One region of the Streptomyces glycanivorans genome, then DNA from elsewhere that is predicted to be linked to it. Evidence: riboswitches for the same ligand, from Rfam matches in the RefSeq annotation. Region 1 holds a riboswitch; each other region holds the start of a gene.
The links. A riboswitch is a leader RNA that binds a small molecule or an ion and turns the genes downstream of it on or off. The one in region 1 is predicted to bind cobalamin.
Positions count from the first base shown of each region.

Region 2: it holds a riboswitch for cobalamin, as region 1 does, so the genes downstream of both, cobN (cobaltochelatase subunit CobN) here and P8A20_RS02625 (energy-coupling factor ABC transporter permease) in region 1, are expected to answer to the same signal.
Region 3: it holds a riboswitch for cobalamin, as region 1 does, so the genes downstream of both, P8A20_RS34585 (ABC transporter substrate-binding protein) here and P8A20_RS02625 (energy-coupling factor ABC transporter permease) in region 1, are expected to answer to the same signal.
Region 4: it holds a riboswitch for cobalamin, as region 1 does, so the genes downstream of both, P8A20_RS11985 (ribonucleoside-diphosphate reductase subunit alpha) here and P8A20_RS02625 (energy-coupling factor ABC transporter permease) in region 1, are expected to answer to the same signal.

Region 1 is NZ_CP120983.1:568,478-574,061, forward strand. Features, by position in the region: gene P8A20_RS02595 (glutaminase) at 1-245, shown strand, start outside; gene P8A20_RS02600 (nuclear transport factor 2 family protein) at 520-891, shown strand; gene P8A20_RS02605 (DUF2975 domain-containing protein) at 1,048-1,539, shown strand; gene P8A20_RS02610 (helix-turn-helix domain-containing protein) at 1,539-1,760, shown strand; gene P8A20_RS02615 (SCO0607 family lipoprotein) at 2,007-2,345, shown strand; gene P8A20_RS02620 (universal stress protein) at 2,562-3,485, shown strand; cobalamin riboswitch at 3,649-3,832, shown strand; gene P8A20_RS02625 (energy-coupling factor ABC transporter permease) at 3,863-4,573, shown strand; gene P8A20_RS02630 (energy-coupling factor ABC transporter substrate-binding protein) at 4,570-4,938, shown strand; gene cbiQ (cobalt ECF transporter T component CbiQ) at 4,945-5,584, shown strand, end outside.
Region 2 is NZ_CP120983.1:3,950,775-3,956,358, reverse strand. Features, by position in the region: gene cobJ (precorrin-3B C(17)-methyltransferase) at 1-425, opposite strand, end outside; gene P8A20_RS17340 (precorrin-8X methylmutase) at 422-1,048, opposite strand; gene P8A20_RS17335 (ferredoxin-like domain-containing protein) at 1,122-2,423, opposite strand; cobalamin riboswitch at 2,531-2,677, shown strand; gene cobN (cobaltochelatase subunit CobN) at 2,742-5,584, shown strand, end outside.
Region 3 is NZ_CP120983.1:7,816,238-7,821,821, reverse strand. Features, by position in the region: gene P8A20_RS34590 (FecCD family ABC transporter permease) at 1-993, opposite strand, end outside; gene P8A20_RS34585 (ABC transporter substrate-binding protein) at 1,062-2,108, opposite strand; cobalamin riboswitch at 2,166-2,352, opposite strand; gene P8A20_RS38840 (hypothetical protein) at 2,439-2,609, opposite strand; gene P8A20_RS34580 (acyl-CoA dehydrogenase family protein) at 2,606-4,450, opposite strand; gene P8A20_RS34575 (carbohydrate kinase family protein) at 4,497-5,447, opposite strand; gene P8A20_RS34570 (type B 50S ribosomal protein L31) at 5,563-5,584, opposite strand, start outside.
Region 4 is NZ_CP120983.1:2,829,894-2,835,477, forward strand. Features, by position in the region: gene P8A20_RS11965 (GntR family transcriptional regulator) at 1-675, shown strand, start outside; gene P8A20_RS11970 (DUF3311 domain-containing protein) at 855-1,118, shown strand; gene mctP (monocarboxylate uptake permease MctP) at 1,115-2,767, shown strand; gene P8A20_RS11980 (GNAT family N-acetyltransferase) at 2,925-3,425, shown strand; cobalamin riboswitch at 3,478-3,601, shown strand; gene P8A20_RS11985 (ribonucleoside-diphosphate reductase subunit alpha) at 3,740-5,584, shown strand, end outside.

The DNA.
Region 1 (5,584 bases):
AAGCCGTGGACAACCCGCCTTCGGAAGTCAAGGTGGCTCTGGACCTGACAAGGGTCTACTCGATCGACGACGTGGCACGGCGCATGCTGCTCGAGATCGCACGCCGGCTGACGCTGAGTGGTCACGACGTCTACCTCGTCGACCCGGAATCGATCATGAAGGACCCCGATCCCGGCGACGGTGGCCGAGTCACAGTCGTGGACAGCGTGGATCAAGCCGCGATTCCGATGGGGGCGGTTCAGTAAAGGACGGCCTCCCCCATGAAGTGACGGTGGATGAACGGCCGTTGCCCTGACCGCTTCTCATGACGCGGAACCGCGCCGTCGCGGCCGACGAGCCGTAGGTGACGCCGAGCCGGCCTCGAGGCGGTACGTACGCTCCGTCGTCTTCTTCGTGGTTCCGCGACGGGGCCGCTGGACTCCGGGCTCGGTGCCGCTGTCCCCTTGTCGGCGGTGCTCACGGCTCCGTCCGGCTGATCGTTCAAGAATCCGACAGGACGAGAAGAGTGTGGTGACCAACATGACGACGAACTTCACCCCGCTGGACCGTTACATAGGTCTGTCCGACCGGGCGGTCCACGACGAAGCGGCGCTGAACGAAGCGCTGGCGCTCTTCGCGGCGGACGCAACCGTCCAGATCGGCCCGGAGCCGGCGCACGGCAGTGAGGCCATCGCCGCCTTCTACCATGCCCACTTCGCCGATCACGCCGAGATGAAGCACTTCTGGAACACCACGGTCCTTGATGACGGCACCCTCAGGGCCGAGTGGGTCTGCGCGGCACGCAAGACGGACGGCAGCCTCATCACCGTCGCCGGGGTGGAACACGCCACGCTCGACGCTCAGGGCCTCATCAGCCATCTCCGTAACGAGTTCACCCGCCTCCCCGGCTGAGCCGGCCGGGGGCTGTCCGGTCGGCGGCTCCTCCAGGAATGGGACGTGCCCCAAGGTCGCCCCGCCCACGGGATGCGCGGGGCGCGCCGGTGCGACCCTTGTGTGACCCATCGATAATCGATAGATTCCCATCGTTGCTCGATGGGAGATGGAGACATGGGGAAGCTGACCGTGCGCGCGCTGCGCGCCGTGCTGGTGGTGGTGCTCGCCGGCACCCTGTTCGTACAGGCATTGATGCTGTGGGCGTCGGTCAGCGGGAACGACCCCGAGGACGGGTCGCTCCCGCTGACCGCGCTGCGCGTGATCACGGTCCTGGGCATCGGAACGGCTCAGGTCGCCGTGGTCTGTGTATGGCGACTGGTCACGATGGTGCGACGCGGAACCGTGTTCTCCCACGCCGCCTTCCGGTACGTGGACGTCATCATCGGCGCGATCGTCGCGGCTGCCCTCGTGTGGTTCGCGGTCACGGCACTGAACGCTCCCAGCCAGCGCGACGACCCGGGCGTCACCCTCATCATGGGCGGGGTCGGCATGGCCGTCCTGGGGGTCGCGCTCATCGTGCTCGTGCTGCGGACGCTGCTCGCCCAGGCCGTCGCCCGTGACGTCGAAGCGACTCGGATGCAGGCCGAGTTGGACGAGGTGATCTGATGCCGATCGCCGTCGACATCGATGTGATGCTGGCCAGGCGGAAGATGTCGGTGGGCGAACTCGCGGACCGCGTGGGAATCACGCCCGCCAACCTGGCGGTGCTCAAGAACGGCCGCGCCAAGGCGGTGCGCTTCGCGACGCTCGCCGCGCTCTGCGAGGTGCTCGAGTGCCAGCCGGGCGACCTGCTCCGCTGGGAGGCCGAGGACGCGGCGGGCGGATGACTGGACGAGCGTGCCTGCGCACCGCGACGCGACCGGGACGTCGCGGCCGCGTACTCCGAGCGGCGCCGACAGCACGGCAGGGGCGGCGGGCACCCCGGCCGGGTTCCCGAGGCAGTGGTGGAAGGCCCCCGGGCCCATAACGATCTAAGTATCCACGCGTGCGCGACCGAGTATGCGCACTCAACGCACAACACCCCTCCGGCGGCAGGGTGGTGGCAGACCGAACCACTGGAGAGGATCCACCACATGTCCCGGAGAACGAACCGCCCCGCCACCCGCCTCCGGCCCGGAAGGGCGCGCGTCGTCGCCGCTGCTCTCACCGGTGTTGTCGCCGTCGTGGCACTGACCGGATGCGCCGGCTTCGAGTACCGGGAGGACGTCTGCAACGGCGGCGAGTACCCCGTCCTGTCCGTGGGCGGAACCGGCTCCGCCTGTGTCCGGGACGCCGAGGAGCCTCCCGCGGGATACGTGCGTTATCCGGAGGGCAAGGTGCCGCAGCAGGTCGACGACAAGTGGGACGTGTACTGGGACACCCACACGCTCGACAAGGACGGAAACACCGTCGCCGCCCCGGACGCGGGCTGACCGGGGAGGCTCCCCCGGTCTGCCTCCTGTGATTCAGCCCGGGGGAACCTCACCGGGCTGAATCACAGGAGGCAGACCGACCCGCATGCCGTCCGCACCGCCCGCAGCGGCACGGACGGGCGGAAACGGCCCGGTGGCCCGTACGTGCGCTGGGCGCACCAAGGCAGACGGTGACAGCATGGGAGGCGCGGGGAACGAACAGCGTGAGGAGCAGCCATGCCTACCCGCCCGTCCGACGCCACGCAGGATCCGAGGACGGTCGTGGGTGTGGACGGGTCGGAGCGTGCCACGTCCGCCGCCCTTTGGGGCGCGGCGGACGCCGAGGCACATCGTCGGAGCCTGCTGCTCGTGCACGCCGCCGACCTCGACCGACTGGACCGGTTCGCGTCGTTCGAGACGTCGGAACATCTGCGGGACGCGGGCAACTCGGTCCTGACGACGGCGGCGGAAGAGATCCGGAAGCGGTTCCCCGAGCTCGAGGTCGGCGTCAAGCTGAGCCGCAGGAAGCCGATCCCGGCTCTCCACGCGTCCGTCCGGCCCGGCAGCACGATCGTCGTCGGCAGCAGGGGCACCGGCGGATTCGGTCCCCTTCTTCTCGGGTCGACCGGTCTGGAGGTCGTCATCGGCAGTCCCGCTCCCGTCGTGGTCGTGCGTGGTGAGCCCGAACGCGAGAACGCGCCGGTCACGGCTGCTGTGCGCGACGAGCACGATGTCCGGTGGCTGGTGCGTGCCGGACGGGAGGCACTGGCCCGCGAGCGCGCACTGCGGCTGGTGAACGTGCACAGTCTGTTTGCCCGGTTCGACGGGACCGCGCGGGACGAAACCGGGCGGGCCGCGGATCGCGGCGAAAAGCTCATGGCCGACCTGGCCTCCGGAATCCGGGAGAGCGCCCCCGGTCTCGCCGTGGAGACCGAGGTGGTCGAGGCGCGGTCAGCCGCGTCCGCACTCGTCGAGGCGAGCCGGCACGCGGATCTCCTGGTCATGGGAAGCCATGAGCGGCGCGGTGTCTCCGTGCTGGGACTGGGTCATGTGGTGCACGCCCTCCTGCACCACTCCCGATGTCCGGTCGAGATCGTGCCGTACCGGCGTGACGACGAGAGCGGGGTCGTGGAGGAAGGGCTCAGGGACGACGAGGGCTGACGGCCGGCGCTGAATCGCATCCTTCGGACAGGGCCGCCTCGGGGCGGACCCCGTGGAGCGTGTCACGGAGGCGCCCGTCCCCGCCCGGCGGGCGGACCGACGCCGTGGCGTGCCGACAGGCAGCACCGGACCGGGCCCGCTTGTCATGTTCCCCCACCTGCGACTACTGTCGCCTCGCCTTGGTGAACGGGAAATCCGGTGTGATGCCGGTGCGGCCCTCGCCACTGTGATCGGGAAGTCCGGCTCCGGCCCTCGCGGGCAGCCACTGGGTCCTTGTGACCCGGGAAGGCGGAGTTCGGGCGGTGTTACCCGTAAGCCAGGAGACCGGCCAAGGCACTTCAACCATCCACGAGGTGCTGGAGAGGGTCTGCTGAGCCATGCACATAGCCGAGGGTTTTCTGCCTCCGGCGCACGCGATCGCCTGGGGTGTCGCGTCCGCGCCGTTCGTCGTCCACGGAGTCCGGTCACTTTCGCGTGAGGTCAGGGAGAACCCTGAGAGCACGCTGCTCCTGGGGGCCTCCGGGGCCTTCACGTTCGTCCTTTCCGCTTTGAAGATCCCCTCCGTGACGGGAAGTTGTTCTCACCCCACGGGTACGGGGCTGGGGGCCATCCTGTTCCGTCCGCCCATCATGGCGGTCCTGGGCACCATCACCCTGCTGTTCCAGGCCCTGCTGCTCGCCCACGGCGGTCTGACCACGCTGGGAGCCAACGTCTTCTCGATGGCGATCGTCGGCCCCTGGGCCGGATACGCGGTCTTCAGGCTGCTGCGCCGGTACGACGTGCCGCTGATGGTGGCGGTGTTCTTCGCTGCGTTCGTCGCCGACCTGTCCACCTACTGCGTCACCAGCGTGCAGCTGGCACTCGCCTTCCCGGACCCGGGCAGCGGGTTCATGGGCGCGCTCGGCAAGTTCGGCTCCATCTTCGCGGTCACCCAGATCCCGCTCGCCGTGAGCGAGGGTCTCCTGACCGTGCTGGTGATGCGGCTTCTCGTGCAGTCCAGCAAGGGTGACCTGACCCGGCTCGGCGTCTTCCTCGCAGGGAAGCGCGCCCGCACGGAGAAGGCCGAGACCGAGGCGGTGGCCCGATGAACAAGAACACGAGGATAAACGCTCTTCTCCTGTTCGTGGTGGCCGCGCTGGCCGTCCTGCCGCTGGCCCTCGGTCTCGGCGACGGCGAGGAGGAACCGTTCGTGGGCGCCGACGCGCAGGCCGAGACGGCGATCACCGAGATCGATCCCGATTACGAACCCTGGTTCTCGCCGCTGTACGAACCGCCGTCCGGGGAGATCGAGTCGGCCCTGTTCGCCCTTCAGGCGGCGCTCGGGGCAGGCGTCCTCGCCTACTACTTCGGCCTGCGGCGTGGGCGCCGGCAGGGCGAGCTCCGTGCGACCGCGGGGCAGGACAGAGGGGGCGCCGACGGCGGTGCCGGGGAGTCGAAGGCCCGGAAGGCCTGAGCCCCCATGCTGCCGATCGACGCGGCGGCGCACAGCAGTCGCTGGCGCCGCCGCCATCCCGTGGACAAGGCCGTGCTCGGTCTGGGGCTCACGGTGCTGGCCATCTCGACTCCGCCCTGGCCAGGTGCGGTCCTGGTCCTCGTCGCCGCCCTGGCGGTGCTGCTGGGTCCTGCCGGCGTGACCGCCCGTCACCTGTGGCGGGCGTACCGGGTGCCTCTGGGTTTCTGCGTCACCGGGGCGGCCACGCTCCTCGTGCAGGTCGGCGGGCCGGAAGGGCTCGTCGCTCTCGACCCCGGGGGGCCACAGCGCGCAGGTGAGCTGCTGCTGCGCACCTCGGCCGCGTCCCTCGGGGTGCTGCTGTTCGCCTTCACCACCCCGATGTCCGACCTGTTGCCCCGCCTGGTCAGGGCGGGGGTGCCCGCGCCGGTGGTGGACGTCGCCCTGGTGACGTACCGCATGAGTTTCCTTCTCCTCGATTCGGTGCGCCGGATCAGGGAGGCGCAGGCGGCCCGGCTCGGCCACACCACCCGGGCCGCGACCTGGCGGTCACTGGCGGGGCTCGGAGCCACCGCGTTCGTCAGGGCGTTCGACCGTGCGGCGCGGCTCCAGACGGGGCTTGCGGGGCGCGGTTACGACGGAACCCTGC
Region 2 (5,584 bases), 3.4 Mb from region 1:
GGGATGACCTCGGTGTCGTAACGGTCCGCGAGCCGCTTGTGCATGTGCTGGTACGAGCCGTAGAAGAGCGGGTCGCCCTCCGCGAGCACGGCTACCGTGCGCCCGGCGTCGAGGTGGACCGCGAGGCGGGCCGCGGCCTCGGCGTAGAACTCGTCCAGCGCGCCCCGGTAGCCGCCGGGGTGGTCCGTGGTCTCCGTCGTGACGGGGTAGACCAGCGCCTCCTCGATGTGATCGGCGCGGATGTACTGCGCCGCGATCGAGCGGGCGATGGAGCGGCCGTGCCGGGCCGAGTGGTACGCGACGACATCGGCCTCACCGATGATCTGCACCGCCCTCACTGTCATCAGGGCCGGGTCGCCCGGGCCGAGACCGACGCCGTACAGCCGTCCCGCGCCACCTGTGTGCTGCTGCTCGGGCACGCTCACTCCTCCTCGCTGGCGATCGCGTTGAGGGCGGCGGCGGCGATGGCGCTGCCCCCACGCCTGCCCCGGACGACGAGGTGCTCCAGCCCGGACGGGTGGGAGGCCAGGGCCTCCTTGGACTCGGCGGCCCCGATGAAGCCGACGGGCACACCGATGACGGCGGCGGGGCGCGGGGCGCCCTCCTCGATCATCTCCAGCAGCCGGAAGAGCGCGGTGGGCGCGTTGCCGACGGCGACGACCGCGCCCTCCATCCGGTCCCGCCACAGCTCCAGGGCTGCCGCGCTGCGCGTGGTGCCCAGCTCCGCGGCCAGTCCTGGAACGGCCGGGTCGGACAGGGTGCAGATCACCTCGTTGTCCGCCGGCAGCCGCTTGCGGGTGACACCGCTGGCGACCATCGCCACGTCGCACAGGATCGGCGCGCCGGAGCGCAGGGCCGCGCGGGCGTCGGCCACCACGTTCGGCGAGAAGGCGAGATCGCGTACGAGGTCGACCATGCCGCAGGCGTGGATCATGCGGACGGCGACCTGGCTCACGTCGGCGGGCAGCCCTGCCAGATCCGCCTCCGCGCGGATGGTGGCGAAGGACTGGCGGTAGATCGCCGGTCCGTCCTTCTCGTACTGATGCACAGTGCTGTCGCTTTCTTCGTCTTTCTCGCCGAACAGGTCGGAGAGGGGCCGAACAGGGGGTCGTGCGTGGTGGTCAGGTGCGTGCGCCCCGGGCCGCCGCCACGGCGGCGGCCAGCGCCGCCGGGTCGTCCCGTACCGTCGCCGCCGTGGTGACGAGGTCCCCCCGGACGTGGGAGATCCGGTGTCCTCGGGGGGTGGCGACCACGTCGATCCACTCCCCGTGCGGATGGCCGCAGCGGCGTTCGCAGCCCGACCAGTACACAGGGAGATGCCCGGCCGGTCCGACGGCGGCCCCCGCCTCGGCCCGCACATCGGCCAGCGACTTCGCGCAGCCGGGCCGGCCGATGCAGGCGCCCACCCCGGCCCACGGGGAGCCGGGCCCGGTGATCAGGCCGGCCTCGGCGAGGCCCGCCGACAGGCCCTCCGACAGGCCGGGGCCGATGCCGGTGACGACGATGCCGCGCCACGGGGTGAGGCGCAGTTCCCCCGCGCCCGACAGCAACAGCCGCCACTGGGCCGGGGCCAGCCGTCCCAGCGGTACACCGACGGACAGGGCGGACTCGCGGTGGCCGCCCACGACGGGGCCGTGGGCAGGCGGCAGGACTTCGAGGGGGCGGGGGCGGTGGTCCGCCGTGACGGTGGTGCCCGTCTGCCGCAGCCGGCGGACGACCTCGGCGGGCAGTGCCGCGGCGTCGGCGTCCGGCAGGTCCTTCACCCGCCAGGCGCCGGTCCCCCGGGCGGAGTCGAGGAAGGCTTCCGCGGCGGTCAGCGCGGCCCGGGGGCCGTCGTCGGCGTGCACGCGGAGGACCTCGTCGCCGTGCCCGACGCGCAGCAGGGCATCGCCGTCGTGTCCCAACAGGGTGAGGTCCGCTCCGAGGGCGTCAACATCGCCGCGGCCGTCGTCGAGCGCGAACAGGAAACGTCCTGAGAGCGCCGTCGCGCCCGGGCTACCGCACAGGAGACGGTCGAGGCCGGTCAGCCAGGGTCCGACGTCGACGGAACCGAGGCCGTCGAGCCCGGACAGCGGGGACGCGACGATGTTGCGCACGCGTTCATGCCGTGCGGAGGGGAGCAGCCCGGCCTCGTCCAGCAGTCCGGCCAGCTCGGCACCGCAGTCCGGTGCGAGCCCGCGCAGCTGCACGTTGCCGCGGGAGGTGAGATGCAGCTCACCGTCACCGAGGCGCTCGGCGGCCTGCCCCAGCGCCTCTGCCTGGCGGGGTGTCAGCACCCCGCCGGGTATGCGGATCCGCGCCAGCGCACCGTCGTCCGCCCGGTGCAGGCGCAGCGCGCCGGGGCAGGCGTCACCGCTGCTCCGGGCACACGCGTCGCCCGGAGAACGGGACGGAAGGGGGGATGCGGACATGGCGGCGAGCATACCGACCGTGACCGTGGTGGACCCCTGCGGTCACTGTGACCTACGGGACAGCCGCCGCCGTCGCGGCCAGGGCGGGGGGCCGTCTGGTCAGGACCCCCCTCCCCCCGCCTACTATGCCTAGCGGCGGTCCGTTCGGTCCGCCATCGCCGTACGGCGACATGGGAGGAAGCCCGGTGAGATTCCGGCGCGGTCCCGCCACTGTGAGCCCGGCCCCGGCCGGGCGAGTCAGGAACTCCCTTTCCCAGGCTCTCGGTCCCGTCCGAGCAGCCGATCCGACACTGCCCGGGGCGTGGACACCCCGAGGAGGGCTGACGCCGCATGATCCTGCTCCTGTCGACGTCCGACACCGACCTGCTGAGCGCCCGTGCCGCGCAGGGACCGGTCAGCTACCGCTACGCCAACCCCTCCCGGCTCTCCCTCGACGACCTCCCGCAGCTGCTGGAGGGGACCGACCTGGTCGTCGTACGCCTCCTCGGTGGTGTCCGCGCGTGGCAGGAGGGGCTGGACCAGGTACTGGCCACCGGCAGGCCCGTCGTCGTACTGACAGGTGAACAGGCCCCCGACGCACAGCTGATGGCGGCGTCGACCGTGCCCGTCGGCATCGCCGCCGAGGCGCACGCCTACCTCGCGCACGGCGGCCCCGCCAACCTGGAGCAGCTGGCCCGCTTCCTCTCCGACACCGTGCTGCTCACCGGCCACGGCTTCGAGCCGCCCGCCCCGGCGCCCGCCTGGGGCCCGTTGGAGCGGACCGCCCGGGACGTCACCGGCCCGACCGTCGCGGTGCTCTACTACCGCGCCCACCACATGAGCGGGAACACCGCGTTCGTCGAGGCGCTCTGCGCGGCCGTGGAGGACGCGGGCGCCCGCCCCCTCCCGCTGTACGTAGCCTCGCTCCGGTCGCCCGAACCGGAGCTCATCGACGAACTCCGTGCCGCGGACGTCATAGTGACCACCGTCCTCGCGGCGGGCGGCACCAAGCCCGCGACCGCGTCGGCCGGCGGGGACGACGAGTCCTGGGACGCGGGTGCCCTCACCGGCCTCGACGTCCCGGTGCTCCAGGCGCTCTGCCTCACCAGCCCGCGCGCCGCCTGGGAGGAGAACGACGAGGGCGTCTCCCCGCTGGACGCGGCCACCCAGATCGCCGTGCCGGAGTTCGACGGGCGTCTGATCACCGTGCCGTTCTCCTTCAAGGAGATCGACGAGGACGGCCTGCCGGCGTACGTCGCCGACCCCGAGCGGGCTGCCCGCGTCGCCGGGATCGCCGTACGCCACGCGCGGCTCCGCCACATCCCGGCCGCCGAGAAGCGGATCGCGCTGGTCCTGTCGGCCTACCCGACCAAGCACTCCCGCATCGGCAACGCGGTCGGCCTCGACACCCCAGCCAGCGCCGTCGCCCTGCTGCGCAGGCTCCGTGAGGAGGGCTACGACTTCGGCCCCGAGGAGGAGATCCCGGGCCTGGTCTCGGGCGACGGCGACGAGCTGATCTACGCGCTCATCGAGGCGGGCGGCCACGACCAGGAGTGGCTCACCGAGGAGCAGCTGGCCCGCAACCCGGTCAGGATCCCCGCCGCCGACTACCGCCGCTGGTTCGCCACGCTGCCCGCCGAGCTGCGCGAGGCCGTGGAGGAGCACTGGGGCCCGGCACCCGGCGAGATGTTCGTCGACCGGTCCCGCAACCCCGAGGGCGACATCGTGCTCGCGGCCCTGCGCCGCGGCAATCTGCTCATCCTCATCCAGCCGCCGCGCGGCTTCGGTGAGAACCCGATCGCGATCTACCACGACCCGGACCTGCCGCCCTCGCACCACTACCTGGCGGCGTACCGCTGGATCGCCGCGTCCGCCGACGACAACGGCTTCGGCGCGGACGCGATGATCCACCTCGGCAAGCACGGCAACCTGGAGTGGCTGCCCGGGAAGAACGCCGGTCTCTCCGCCGCCTGCGGCCCCGACGCCGCGCTGGGGGACCTGCCGCTGGTCTACCCGTTCCTGGTCAACGACCCGGGCGAGGGCACCCAGGCCAAGCGCCGGGTGCACGCGACGCTGGTCGACCACCTCGTGCCGCCGATGGCACGCGCCGACAGCTACGGCGACATCGCCCGCCTCGAACAACTCCTGGACGAGCACGCCCAGATCGCCGCGATGGACCCGGCCAAGCTCCCGGCCGTACGCGCCCAGATCTGGACCCTCATCCAGGCGGCGAAGCTCGACCACGACCTGGGCCTGGAGGACCGGCCCGAGGACGAGGGCTTCGACGAGTTCATCATGCATCTCGACGGCTGGCTCTGTGAGATCAAGGACGTCCAGATCCGCGACGGTCTGCACGTCCTGGGCGGCGCCCCCGCCGGCAAGGACCGCGTGAACCTGGTCCTCGCCGTCCTGCGCGCCCGTCAGATCTGGGGCGGCACGGCCTCGCTGCCCGGTCTGCGCGAGGCGCTCGGACTGGACGAGTCGGCGGCCACCCGCACCGCGGCCGACGAGACCGAGGAGAAGGCCCGCGCCCTCGTCCAGGCCATGGACGACGCGGACTGGGACCCGGCGGCCGTCGCCGGTGTCGCCGCGGGCCACCCCCAGGCCGTCGCCGACATCCTCGACTTCGCCGCCCGCGAGGTCGTGCCCCGCCTCGCCGCCACGACCGACGAGCTCGACCACGCGGTCCACGCGCTGAACGGCGGCTTCGTCCCCGCGGGCCCGTCCGGGTCCCCGCTGCGCGGCCTGGTCAACGTCCTGCCGACCGGCCGCAACTTCTACTCCGTCGACCCGAAGGCGGTCCCCTCCCGGCTCGCCTGGGAGACCGGCCAGGCCCTCGCCGACTCGCTCCTGGAGCGGTACCGCGCCGACAACGGCGACTGGCCCACCTCCGTCGGCCTGTCCCTGTGGGGCACCAGCGCGATGCGCACCGCGGGCGACGACATCGCCGAGGCGTTCGCCCTGCTCGGCGTCCGCCCCGTCTGGGACGACGCCTCGCGCCGGGTCACGGGCCTGGAGGCGATCCCGTACGAGGAACTCGGTCGCCCGCGCATCGACGTCACGCTGCGTATCTCCGGCTTCTTCCGCGACGCCTTCCCGCACACCATCGGCCTGCTCGACGACGCCGTACGCCTGGCGGCCTCGCTCGACGAGCCGGCCGAGCGGAACTTCGTACGCGCCCACACCCAGGCCGA
Region 3 (5,584 bases), 7.2 Mb from region 1:
GGTGACCACCCCGACCGGGACCTCCTGGGGGTCGAGGACGGTCCTGGCCAGGGTGTCGACCCAGACCAGGAACACCGCGCCGGCGAGCGCGGTCACCGGCAGCAGTCTCCGGTGTCCCGAGCCGGTCAGCGCCCGGGCGGCGTGCGGCAGGACGAGACCGACGAACCCGATCGCGCCCGCCGAGCTGACGAGGGCGGCGGTCAGCAGCGCCGTCGCGCAGAGCAGCACGATCCTGGTGCGGGCCACGTGCACGCCGAGGGCGGCCGCGGCGTCCTGGCCGAAGGCGAACGCGTCGAGGGTACGGGCGTGGCCGAGGCAGATCAGCAGGGTCACGGCCAGCACGGCGGAGCACGTCCACACGTCGCCCCATCCGACGCCGCTCAGCGAGCCGAGGAGCCAGAAGAGCACGCCCCGGGTCTGTTCGGCGTCGGCGGCGGTCATCACGACGAACGAGGTGAGCGCGGAAAAAAGCTGCATGGCCGCGACCCCGGAGAGCACGACGCGGTCCGTGGACCCGCCCAGTGTGTGGCTGAGCAGCAGCACGAGGGCGAACGAGCACAGGGCCCCGACGAAGGCACCGCCGGAGATCGACACCGCTCCCCCGCCGACGCCCAGGACGACGACCACGACCGCCCCGGTGGACGCGCCCGAGGAGACGCCGAGGACGAAGGGGTCGGCGAGCGGGTTACGCAGCAGCGACTGCATCACGGTGCCGCACACCGCGAGTCCGGCCCCGCACACCGCGGCGAGCAGGGTGCGGGGCATGCGCAGGTTCCAGATGATGCCGTCCCGGATCGGCGTCAGCCGTCCTTCGCCCAGGCCGAGGTGCGAGGCCACGACGGACCAGACGTCCGGGACGGAGATCCGGGCGGGGCCAATCGTGACGGCCACCGCGACGGACAGGAGCAGCAGGGCGATCCCGGCGCTCCACAGGAGACCGTCGCGCAGGATCCGTGCTCCGGAGACGGTCCCCGCCGGAGGAGGCGAGTGCACCTGCGCGTCCGGGGCGGGTCCGGTCCTCGTCACCCCCGTCTCCGGGTCCGCGGCGGGTTCGGTCCTCGTCACCCCGCGAGCCCGAACGAGCGCAGCCCCGCCGCGACGCGCTCGACACCTTCCACGGTCCGGATGGTCGGGTTCATGGCCTGGCCGCTGAGCAGGACGTACCGCTTGTGGCGGACGGCGTCCAGGTTCTTCGTGGCGGGGTTGGACTCCAGGAACTCGATCTTCTTCTTCGCGCTCTCGGCCGTCTGCGACTTGCGGGTCAGGTCACCGATCACCAGGACGTCGGGGTCGCGGTCGGCGACGGTCTCCCAGTTGATCTGGGGCCATTCCTCGTGCGTGTCGTCGAAGACGTTCTTCGCGCCGAGCTCCTCGGTGATGATGCCGGGAGCGCCGCAGCAGCCCGCCAGGTAGGGGGCCTCGGCGTTGGCGAACCAGTAGAGCAGGGTGGCGTCGGAGGCGTCGACCTCGGCGGTCGCCTCGTCGATCCGTTCCCGGAGACTGCTGATCAGCTTCTCGCCCCGCTCCGGGACGCCGAACACCTTGGCCAGGTCACGCACTTCGCCGTAGACGCCGTCCATGGTCAGTGGCGCGGTGCGCGAGCCGTCGCTGCTGCCCGCGTTGTCCTTGCCCGCGCAGTCGGTGGGTGAGAGGTACGTCGGTACGCCCAGCTTCTCGAACTGGTCGCGGGACGCCACACCGCCCTTGCCGAGGGTGGATTCGAAGGACGCGCTGACGAAGTCGGGTTCCTCCGCGAGGACCTTCTCGGAGGAGGGCTGGTTCTCCGCGATGCGGGGCACCGCGGCTTCGTCCTTCTCCAGTCCCTTCATCACCGGGTCCGTCCAGGTCGCGGTACCGGCGAGCCGGTCGGCGAGGCCCAGGGAGAGCAGGATCTCCGTCGACCCCTGGTTGAGGGAGACGGCGTGCTGCGGGGCCGCGTCGACGGTCACCGTGCGACCACAGTTCTCCAGGGTCACTGGGAAGCCGTCGGCGGAGCTCTCACGCGCCGGGCCGTCGGACGTGCTACCGCCCCCGCCGCAGGCGGTCAGGAGGACAAGTCCCGTGATGAGCAGGGCGGTTCGGCGTACGGTGCTGGCTATGGGCGGCACGAGTCCCTCGGCGTCTCTGGGCTCAAGCGCGGAGCCCGCTACAGTGTTCCGCTCCCGGTCCGGAAGCGGGTGCCAGCAGGTCTTCGGACTCGGGTTCGTCCGGACGGAGCGCCTTCCCGGTGCACCCGAGGGTGTCCCAGTGGCTGTGGCCCCGCCCGTCCCCCTCACCGCTGCGCGTCAGCTCCGGATTCGCACCGGATTCCCTGACTCCACGTGGAGTGTGACTGGCGCCTGCAAGCTATCACGCGGCGTGTCGCCGGCCTCCTGGGCCGTCGCCGGTCGGCGGGCGCGGACCGCTCCCTTCCGTACCGGTGACGGCCGTCGGGCGGGTCAGCGCTTGGGGTGAACCGATTCGCCGCCGTCGCTCTGCGGCTTCCCGCCACAGCGGGCGAGCACGGACGTCGTGCCCCAGTAGGCCAGCAGGACGGCACGCAGTCCCAGGATCTCCAGGCGCTCGCCGAGCCGGCGTCCCATCGCCTGTTCCGTACGCGGGGCGCTCACCGGGCGTCCGCCGCGCCGGTGTTCCACGGGCCCTCGGGGTCGTCGTACGCGTCGGCGTAGCCGGGGCCGGCGATCGGCCAGTCGGCCAGCAGCGCCTCGGGCAGGGCGAAGGAGTCGGCCAGCTGCGGTGCGTGCGCGGCGACGGCGGTGATCAGTTCCTCGGCGTACCGCGCCAGGGCCTCGACCTGATCGCCGCTCAGGAGACCGGCGGCCAGCAGATCACCGCTGTTGCGGGCCACCCACTCGACGGCGAACAGGCGCTCGAGCTCGCTCAGCCGGTCCTTCGCGGCTCCTTCGGGCAGTGCGGCGCGTTCCTCGGCGTAGGCCGCGGCGGCCTCCCGGTACGCATAGGCCTCGACCCCGCGCAGCGCGTGGCCCGAGGCCGCGTTCCAGCGTCCGAGGGCGTCGGCCTCGGACGCCAGCAGCACGCGTTCCCTGGCCCGGGCGAACCAGATGCCCTGGACCGAGGCGAGGAGCGCCCCGAGGAAGCGCGGGTCTGTCAGGTCACCGGTGTGCGGGGCCGGGGTGTCCGCTCCGCCGGGCTCCGCGGCGAAGATCATGTCGGCGGCCGCCTTGGTGTAGAGGGCGATGTTGTCGCCCTCCGCGGTGATGGCCCCTTCCACTCCCGTGACGAGTTCGGTCATGCCGTTGTTCTCGAGCAGTGCCTGGGCGCCGCAGCGTTCACGGCTCTCCACGATGACGTCGCGGGCCCGCCAGGTGATCCACGCCTTGGCGACATCGACGAGGGTCCCCGCTTCGGCCCGGCTCTCGTCGTCCGTACACGATTCCCACCGCTCCTGCGCCCTGCGGTACAGCAGGGTCATGGCGAAGACGGTGGCCATGGCCGAGGCGAGCGGCCCGTGGTGGGTCCGGTGGGCGTTGACCGGCACGGGCGGCGCGCCGCGGCTGCCGGAGATCAGCCGGTGGCCGCCGTAGCGCACGGCCACCGCGAGGGTCGCGCGGGCCGATCCGGCCGCGCAGGCGCTCATGGCGATCCGGCCGGGGGTGACCCGCCCGATCGAGGTCAGGAAACGCCGGCGCCGGTCCCCCGGTTCCGTCCTGAACTCCCCCTCGGCCTCTCCCTCCTCACCGGATCCCAGCAGGGCGTCCCGCGCCACGAACAGCCGGTCGAACGAGGTCAGGCAGTGGTCCACCGGGCTGCCCATGCGGGCGGGCAGCCGACGCACCCGGACCCCCGGGAGCGCCTGTTCACCGTCGGTGAGCGGCACCAGGAAGAGGCGCACCCCGTGGTCCGCGCCGTCGGCCGCCAGCCGCGCCGCGACCAGTCCGGTCTTGGCTCCGCCCGCGGGGCTGGTGTTGGGCATGAACTTCTGCGCGCCCGCGTTCGGTGTGTGCAGGACGAAGCCGTCCCGTTCACGGTCGTACGTCGCGGTGGTCTCCATGGCCGTCGCGTTGTTGCCGTGCGCCACCTCCGTGCAGAGGAAGGTGCCGATGCGCCGCATCGTCAGGTAGTCCGACAGGTCGCGGCTGCCGACGCCGTCGTGATCGAGGAGGCTGCCGAGGAAGAGGTTGTAGTGGATGCCCGCCACGGTGGTCAGTGCGGGGTCCACCGGGCCGAGCCAGGCGTGCAGGGCGGCCAGCGCCCGTGGGTCGGCGGCGAGCCGTGCTCCGCTGTCGAGGGCCCGGTTGAGGATCCGCAGCCGTTCGTAGGCGAGCTCCAGCCGCTCCTCCGGCGTTCCGCCGGCGGGGCGGCGGAACGGTTCTGTACTGATCAGCCGCTGCCAGAAGCCGTGTTCGCGGCGGTACTCCGGGCCGAGGAGGACACCGGTCAGCTGGTCGGTCGTGGACGGTGGGGCGGTGTCGGTAAGGGTCACGGTCATAACGAAATAAACGACCGGGGTACGGGCGAGGACACCCTGCACGCGACTACCGCTCGGGGACGGACCCACCCGCCAGGGCGGCGTCCAGCTCCTCCCGGTCGGGAGGCAGGGCGCCCGCACGCGCGACGGTCACGGCGGCCGAGGCGACGGCATGGCGCAGCACGTCGCCGAGGACGGTGGTGTCCAGGGAGCGCAGCCCCGCGCGGCCCTCCGCTCCGAGCAGTCCGTACGAAGCCAGCGCGTGCAGGGCACCGGACATGAAGGCGTCGCCCGCTCCCACCGTGTCCGCGATCCGGACGGGCGGCGCGCCGGTGCTCACCGCCGAGCCCGGCAGGAACGCCGTCGCACCGGCGGCACCCTCGGTCAGCAGGACGACCGCCGGCCCGGAACGCAGCCACCGCTCGGCAGCCGCCTGCGGTGCCTCCTGCGGATACAGCCACCGCAGGTCCTCGTCGCTGGCCTTGACGACGTCGCTCAGCGCGACGAAGCGTTCGGCCTGCCGCACCGCGCGGGCGTGGTCACCCATCAGTGCGGGGCGCACGTTGGGGTCGTAGCTGACGGTCGCCCGCTCCCGGAGTGACCGGACGAGATCCAGCACGGTGCCCGCGCCGGGCTCCAGAGTGGTGGCGACGGACCCGGTGTGGACGTGGCGGGGCGGCTCCCCACCACGCTCCACCGGGCCGAGCGTCCAGGTGATCTCGAAGCCGTACGTGGCCCGGCCCTCGTCGTCGAGTCCGACCGTGGCGGTGGGAGTGGGCGCTCCGGACCCGTCCGTCAGGACCCGCACACCGGCGGACGCCAGGTGTTCCCCGATCAGCCGCCCGTCGGGGTCCGGGCCCAGCTCGGTGATCAAGGTGGTCCGCCGGCCCAGCCTGGCCAGCCCGTACGCGACGTTCGCGGGGCTGCCGCCGGGATGCGTCCGGTCCGGGACGCCCGGCCGCCGGACGATGTCGGCGACGCATTCGCCGATGACCAGCAGGGCGGGGCTGTCGGGCATGGGGGCGGGTCTCCTGGAGGGATCGGGCGGGGGTGCCCGCGCGGAGCACGTCTGTCACGGGACACACTGCCCGGCGATTGTGCCCCGGGAACGGTCCCCCGGGGGACCCGGGGGCTCAGGAGGCGCCCTTGCCCCCT
Region 4 (5,584 bases), 2.3 Mb from region 1:
CTCCTCGAAATGACGGACACCATGCCGCCCGGCACCCCGGTACCCCCCGAGCGGACCCTGGCCGCGGAGTTCGACACCTCGCGCACCACGGTGCGTCAGGCACTCCAGGAGCTGGTGGTCGAGGGCCGACTGGAACGCATCCAGGGCAAGGGCACCTTCGTCGCCAAGCCGAAGGTCTCCCAGGCACTGCAACTCACCTCGTACACCGAGGACATGCGCGCCCAGGGCCTGGAACCGACGTCCCAACTGCTGGACATCGGCTACGTCACCGCGGACGACACGCTCGCCGGACTGCTGGACATCACAGCGGGCGGACGGGTGCTGCGGATCGAGCGGCTCAGGCTCGCCAGCGGTGAACCGATGGCCATCGAGACCACGCACCTCTCGGCCAAGCGCTTCCCCGCGCTGCGCCGTTCACTGGTGAAGTACACCTCGCTCTACACCGCGCTGGCAGAGGTGTACGACGTCCGGCTCGCCGAGGCCGAGGAGACCATCGAGACCTCCCTCGCCACCCCGCGCGAGGCCGGGCTGCTCGGCACGGACGTCGGCCTGCCGATGCTCATGCTGTCGCGTCACTCGATCGACGGCGACGGCGAACCGGTGGAGTGGGTGCGCTCGGTGTACCGGGGCGACAGGTACAAGTTCGTGGCCCGCCTGAAGCGTCCCACGGACTGATACGGCCCCGTTCCCCGCTGACGGTCGATCCCCCCGCACGCGCGGGGGGATTCACTCATTCCGGGCGACACCGGACCGTTGCAGGACCGCAATGCGGACGGGGGGTGACGGTGGCCGGACCTCTCGCCTAGATTTCCTGCGCATTACACAGGTGATCAGCGAGGGGACGGAGTCGCCGCATGTCAGAAGAAACCGGTGCGAACCCACCGACAGCACCGACAGTGACACCCACGAGGGTGGTGATCGCGCTCTGTCTGATCGCCCCGTTCGTGGCGATGCTCTGGGTCGATTCGTACGCGAAGGTCGAACCGACCTTCATCGGCATCCCGTTCTTCTACTGGTACCAGATGCTGTGGGTGCTCCTCTCGACCTCCCTCACCATGATCGCCTACAAGCTGTGGCAGCGTGACCAGCGCGCCCGCAAGGGGGGTGCTTCCGCATGAAGGACGGCGTGAACGGCGTGGCGCTCGCCGTGTTCATCTTCTTCTTCCTGGCCGTGACGGTCATCGGATTCATGGCCGCGCGCTGGCGCAAGGCCGAGAACGAGGCCAGCCTCGACGAATGGGGGCTGGGCGGACGGTCGTTCGGCACCTGGGTCACCTGGTTCCTGCTGGGCGGCGACCTCTACACGGCGTACACCTTCGTCGCGGTACCCGCGGCGATCTACGCGGCGGGCGCGGCCGGCTTCTTCGCCGTGCCGTACACGATCCTCGTGTACCCGCTGATCTTCACCTTCCTGCCGCGCCTGTGGTCGGTCTCGCACAAGCACGGCTACGTCACCACCTCGGACTTCGTCCGCGGCCGCTTCGGCTCCAAGGGGCTCTCGCTGGCGGTCGCCCTCACCGGCATCCTCGCCACGATGCCGTACATCGCGCTCCAGCTGGTCGGCATCCAGGCCGTGCTGGACGTCATGGGCGTCGGAGGCGGCGAGAACACGCACTGGTTCATCAAGGACCTGCCGCTGCTGATCGCGTTCGCCGTACTCGCCGCGTACACCTACTCCTCGGGACTGCGCGCCCCCGCACTCATCGCGTTCGTCAAGGACGGGCTGATCTACCTGGTCATCGCCGTGGCGATCATCTACATCCCGATCAAGCTCGGCGGGTTCGACGAGATCTTCTCCAGGGCGAACGAGGCGTTCTCGGCGAAGAACGAGGCCGCGGGCAAGCCCGTGGCGGGCCTCGTCCCGGGCGACATGGGCCAGTGGGGCTACGCCACCCTGGCACTGGGTTCGGCGCTCGCGCTCTTCATGTATCCCCACTCGATCACGGCGACGCTCTCCAGCCGCAGCCGTGAGGTGATCCGCCGCAACACCACGATCCTGCCGCTGTACTCGCTGATGCTGGGCCTGCTGGCCCTCCTCGGGTTCATGGCGATCGCCGCCGGGATCAAGGTCGACAACGGGCAGCTCGCGATCCCCCAGCTGTTCGAGAACATGTTCCCCGACTGGTTCGCGGGTGTGGCCTTCGCCGCGATCGGGATCGGCGCCCTGGTGCCGGCCGCGATCATGTCGATCGCCGCGGCGAACCTCTTCACCCGCAACATCTACAAGGACTTCATCAAGCCCGACGCGACCCCGGCCCAGGAGACCAAGGTCTCCAAGCTGGTCTCGCTGCTGGTCAAGGTCGGCGCGCTCGCCTTCGTCCTCACCATGGACAAGACGGTCGCGATCAACTTCCAGCTGCTGGGCGGCATCTGGATCCTCCAGACGATGCCGGCCCTGGTGGGCGGCCTGTTCACCCGCTGGTTCCACCGCTGGGCCCTGATCGCGGGCTGGGCGGTCGGCATGATCTACGGCACGGTGGCCGCCTACGGCGTCGCCAGCCCGACCCAGAAGCACTTCGGCGGGTCCTCGAAGGAGATCCCGGGCATCGGCGAGATCGGCTACATCGGCCTCACCGCGATCGTGCTGAACATCATCGTGGTGGTCGTGCTGACCTTCGTCCTCAACGCCGTGAAGGCACCGGCCGGCGTGGACGAGACCTCGCCGTCCGACTACACGGCGGACGTCGGCGACCCCGGCGTCAAGGCCGAGCTCCCGCCGGCCACGGTGGGCGCGCCGGGCGACGACGAACCGCTGGAACGGGTGTAGGACGTGACGTCCGTCCCGGCAGGGTTCGCCCCCTGCCGGGACGGACGCGTACGGGGCGGGGTGCTCGGCGACGGCTGCCGGGCCGCCCCGTACGCGCCGCGTGCCCGCCCCCGAAAGGGTGTGCGCCGGGCCTGCCGCCCGGGGGAGACTGGCACCCATGGATGTCTCGATCAGACCTGTACGCGCCGAGGAGCACGAGGCCCTGGGCGAGATGACCGCCCAGGCGTATCTCGGCGACGGGCTGCTGGACTTCGGCGCCGACGACCCCTATCTGGAACAGCTTCGCGCCGTCGGGCGACGCGCCGCCGAGGCCCTGGTGCTGGCCGCGGTGGACGCCGACGGCGAGCTGCTGGGCGGTGTCACCTACGTCCCGCCCGGCAGCCCGTGGGCCGACATAGCCGGCCGGGACGAAGCCGAGTTCCGGATGCTGGCGGTCTCCGCCCGGGCGCGCGGGCGCGGTGCGGGCGAGGCGCTCGTACGGGCCTGCGTCGACCGGGCCCGTGCCACCGCGGGGCTCTCCGGGATCGTCCTGTCGACCCAGTCGTCCATGGAGGCCGCGCACCGGATCTACCGCCGCCTCGGCTTCGTACGGACCCCGGAGCGCGACTGGAGCCCTCTCCCGGGCTTCACCCTCCTGACGTTCCGCTTGGCCTTCTGACTCTCCGCGACACTACATGTGGGGGCCGCCGCAATCGGCGGCCCCCACATGTATGCTCGACCTCGCTGTCGCCGCAGGGGAATCCGGTGCGAATCCGGAACTGTCCCGCAACGGTGTGATCGGTGTGCATTCGCGCACCGCGGAGTCCGAAGACCTGTCGACAGTGCGTCCGGCTCGACCGAACCGGACGCAGAGACGTCCGGGCCCCGCGGAGGGCCGGTGGACGCCGCGCGCACCGTGCTGCCCTCCCCCGGGTTCCCTGTGTTCCGGCTGCCCCGCTCCCGCAGGCCTGAGCCGAGCGAGGGATAGCCCCAGTGACCATCGCGCCAGCCGACCCGGTTTCAGCCGCGGAATCCGAAGGCCGTACGACCGACGCGCCCGGGACCGCCCTGCTGCGGACCCTGACCGGCCTCACCGCCGATCTCCCCGACACCGACCCCGGACGGGTCGCCGCCGCCGCGCTGCGCGGCCGCAGCGCCCGGTCGGACGAGGCGGAGCTGCGCTCGCTGGCCGTCGAGGCCTCCGCCGGCCTGATCTCGGAGGACCCGGCCTACTCGCGGCTCGCCGCCCGGCTCCTCACCCGGGCCGTGGCGGACGAGGCCGCCGGCCAGGGTGCTGTCTCCTTCTCGGCCTCGGTCGCCGTCGGGCATCGCGAGGGGCTGATCGCGGACCGTACGGCCGAGTTCGTCACGCTGCACGCCGCCGCTCTCGACGCCCTGGTCGACCGGGCGCTCGCCGACGGCGCCGACGACCGCTTCGGCTACTTCGGGCTGCGGACACTGCACAGCCGGTACCTGCTGCGGCACCCGCTCACCCGCCAGGTCATCGAGACCCCGCAGCACTTCATGCTGCGCGTCGCCGCCGGGCTCGCGGAGGACACCTCCGAGCGGGCACTGGAGGAAGTGGCCGCCCTGTACGGCCTGATGAACCGGCTCGACTACCTGCCCTCCTCCCCCACCCTGTTCAACTCCGGCACCCGCCACCCGCAGATGTCGTCCTGCTACCTGCTGGACTCGCCGCTGGACGAGCTCGACTCGATCTACGACCGCTACCACCAGGTGGCGAGGCTCTCCAAGCACGCCGGCGGCATCGGGCTCTCCTACTCCCGCGTCCGCGCCCGGGGTTCACTCATCCGGGGGACCAACGGGCACTCCAACGGCATCGTGCCGTTCCTGAAGACGCTCGACGCCTCGGTCGCGGCGGTCAACCAGGGAGGCCGGCGCAAGGGTGCCGCCGCCGTCTACCTGGAGACCTGGCACGCGGACATCGAGGAGTTCCTGGAGCTGCGCGACAACACCGGCGAGGACCAGCGGCGTACGCACAACCTCAACCTGGCGCACTGGATCCCGGACGAGTTCATGCGCCGCGTCGACGCGGACACGGAGTGGTCCCTGTTCTCCCCGGCCGACGTACCCGGGCTGGTGGACCTGTGGGGCGACGAGTTCGACACGGCCTACCGCGCGGCCGAGGCGAAGGGGCTGGCCCGCAAGACGATGCCGGCCCGTGAGCTGTACGGGCGCATGATGCGCACGCTCGCGCAGACCGGCCAGGGCTGGATGACGTTCAAGGACGCCTCCAACCGGACGGCGAACCAGACCGCCGAGCCGGGCCGGGTCGTCCACTCCTCGAACCTCTGCACCGAGATCCTCGAGGTCACGGACGACGGCGAGACGGCCGTCTGCAACCTCGGGTCGGTCAACCTCGGCGCGTTCGTCGCGGACGGCACCATCGACTGGGAGCGGCTGGACGCCACCGTCCGCACCGCGGTGACCTTCCTCGACCGTGTCGTGGACATCAACTTCTACCCGACCGAGCAGGCCGGCCGGTCCAACGCCCGCTGGCGTCCGGTGGGCCTGGGCGCGATGGGCCTCCAGGACGTCTTCTTCCAGCTGCGGCTGCCCTTCGACTCCCCCGAGGCCCGCGCGCTGTCCACGAGGATCTCCGAGCGGATCATGCTCGCCGCCTACGAGGCCTCCTGCGACCTCGCGGAGAGGTCCGGCCCGCTGCCGGCGTGGTCCGAGACCCGCGCCGCGCGCGGTGTGCTGCACCCCGACCACTACGACACCGAGCTGAACTGGCCGGAGCGCTGGGACGCGCTGCGCGCCAGGGTCGCGAGGACCGGGATGCGCAACTCGCTGCTGCTCGCCATCGCGCCGACC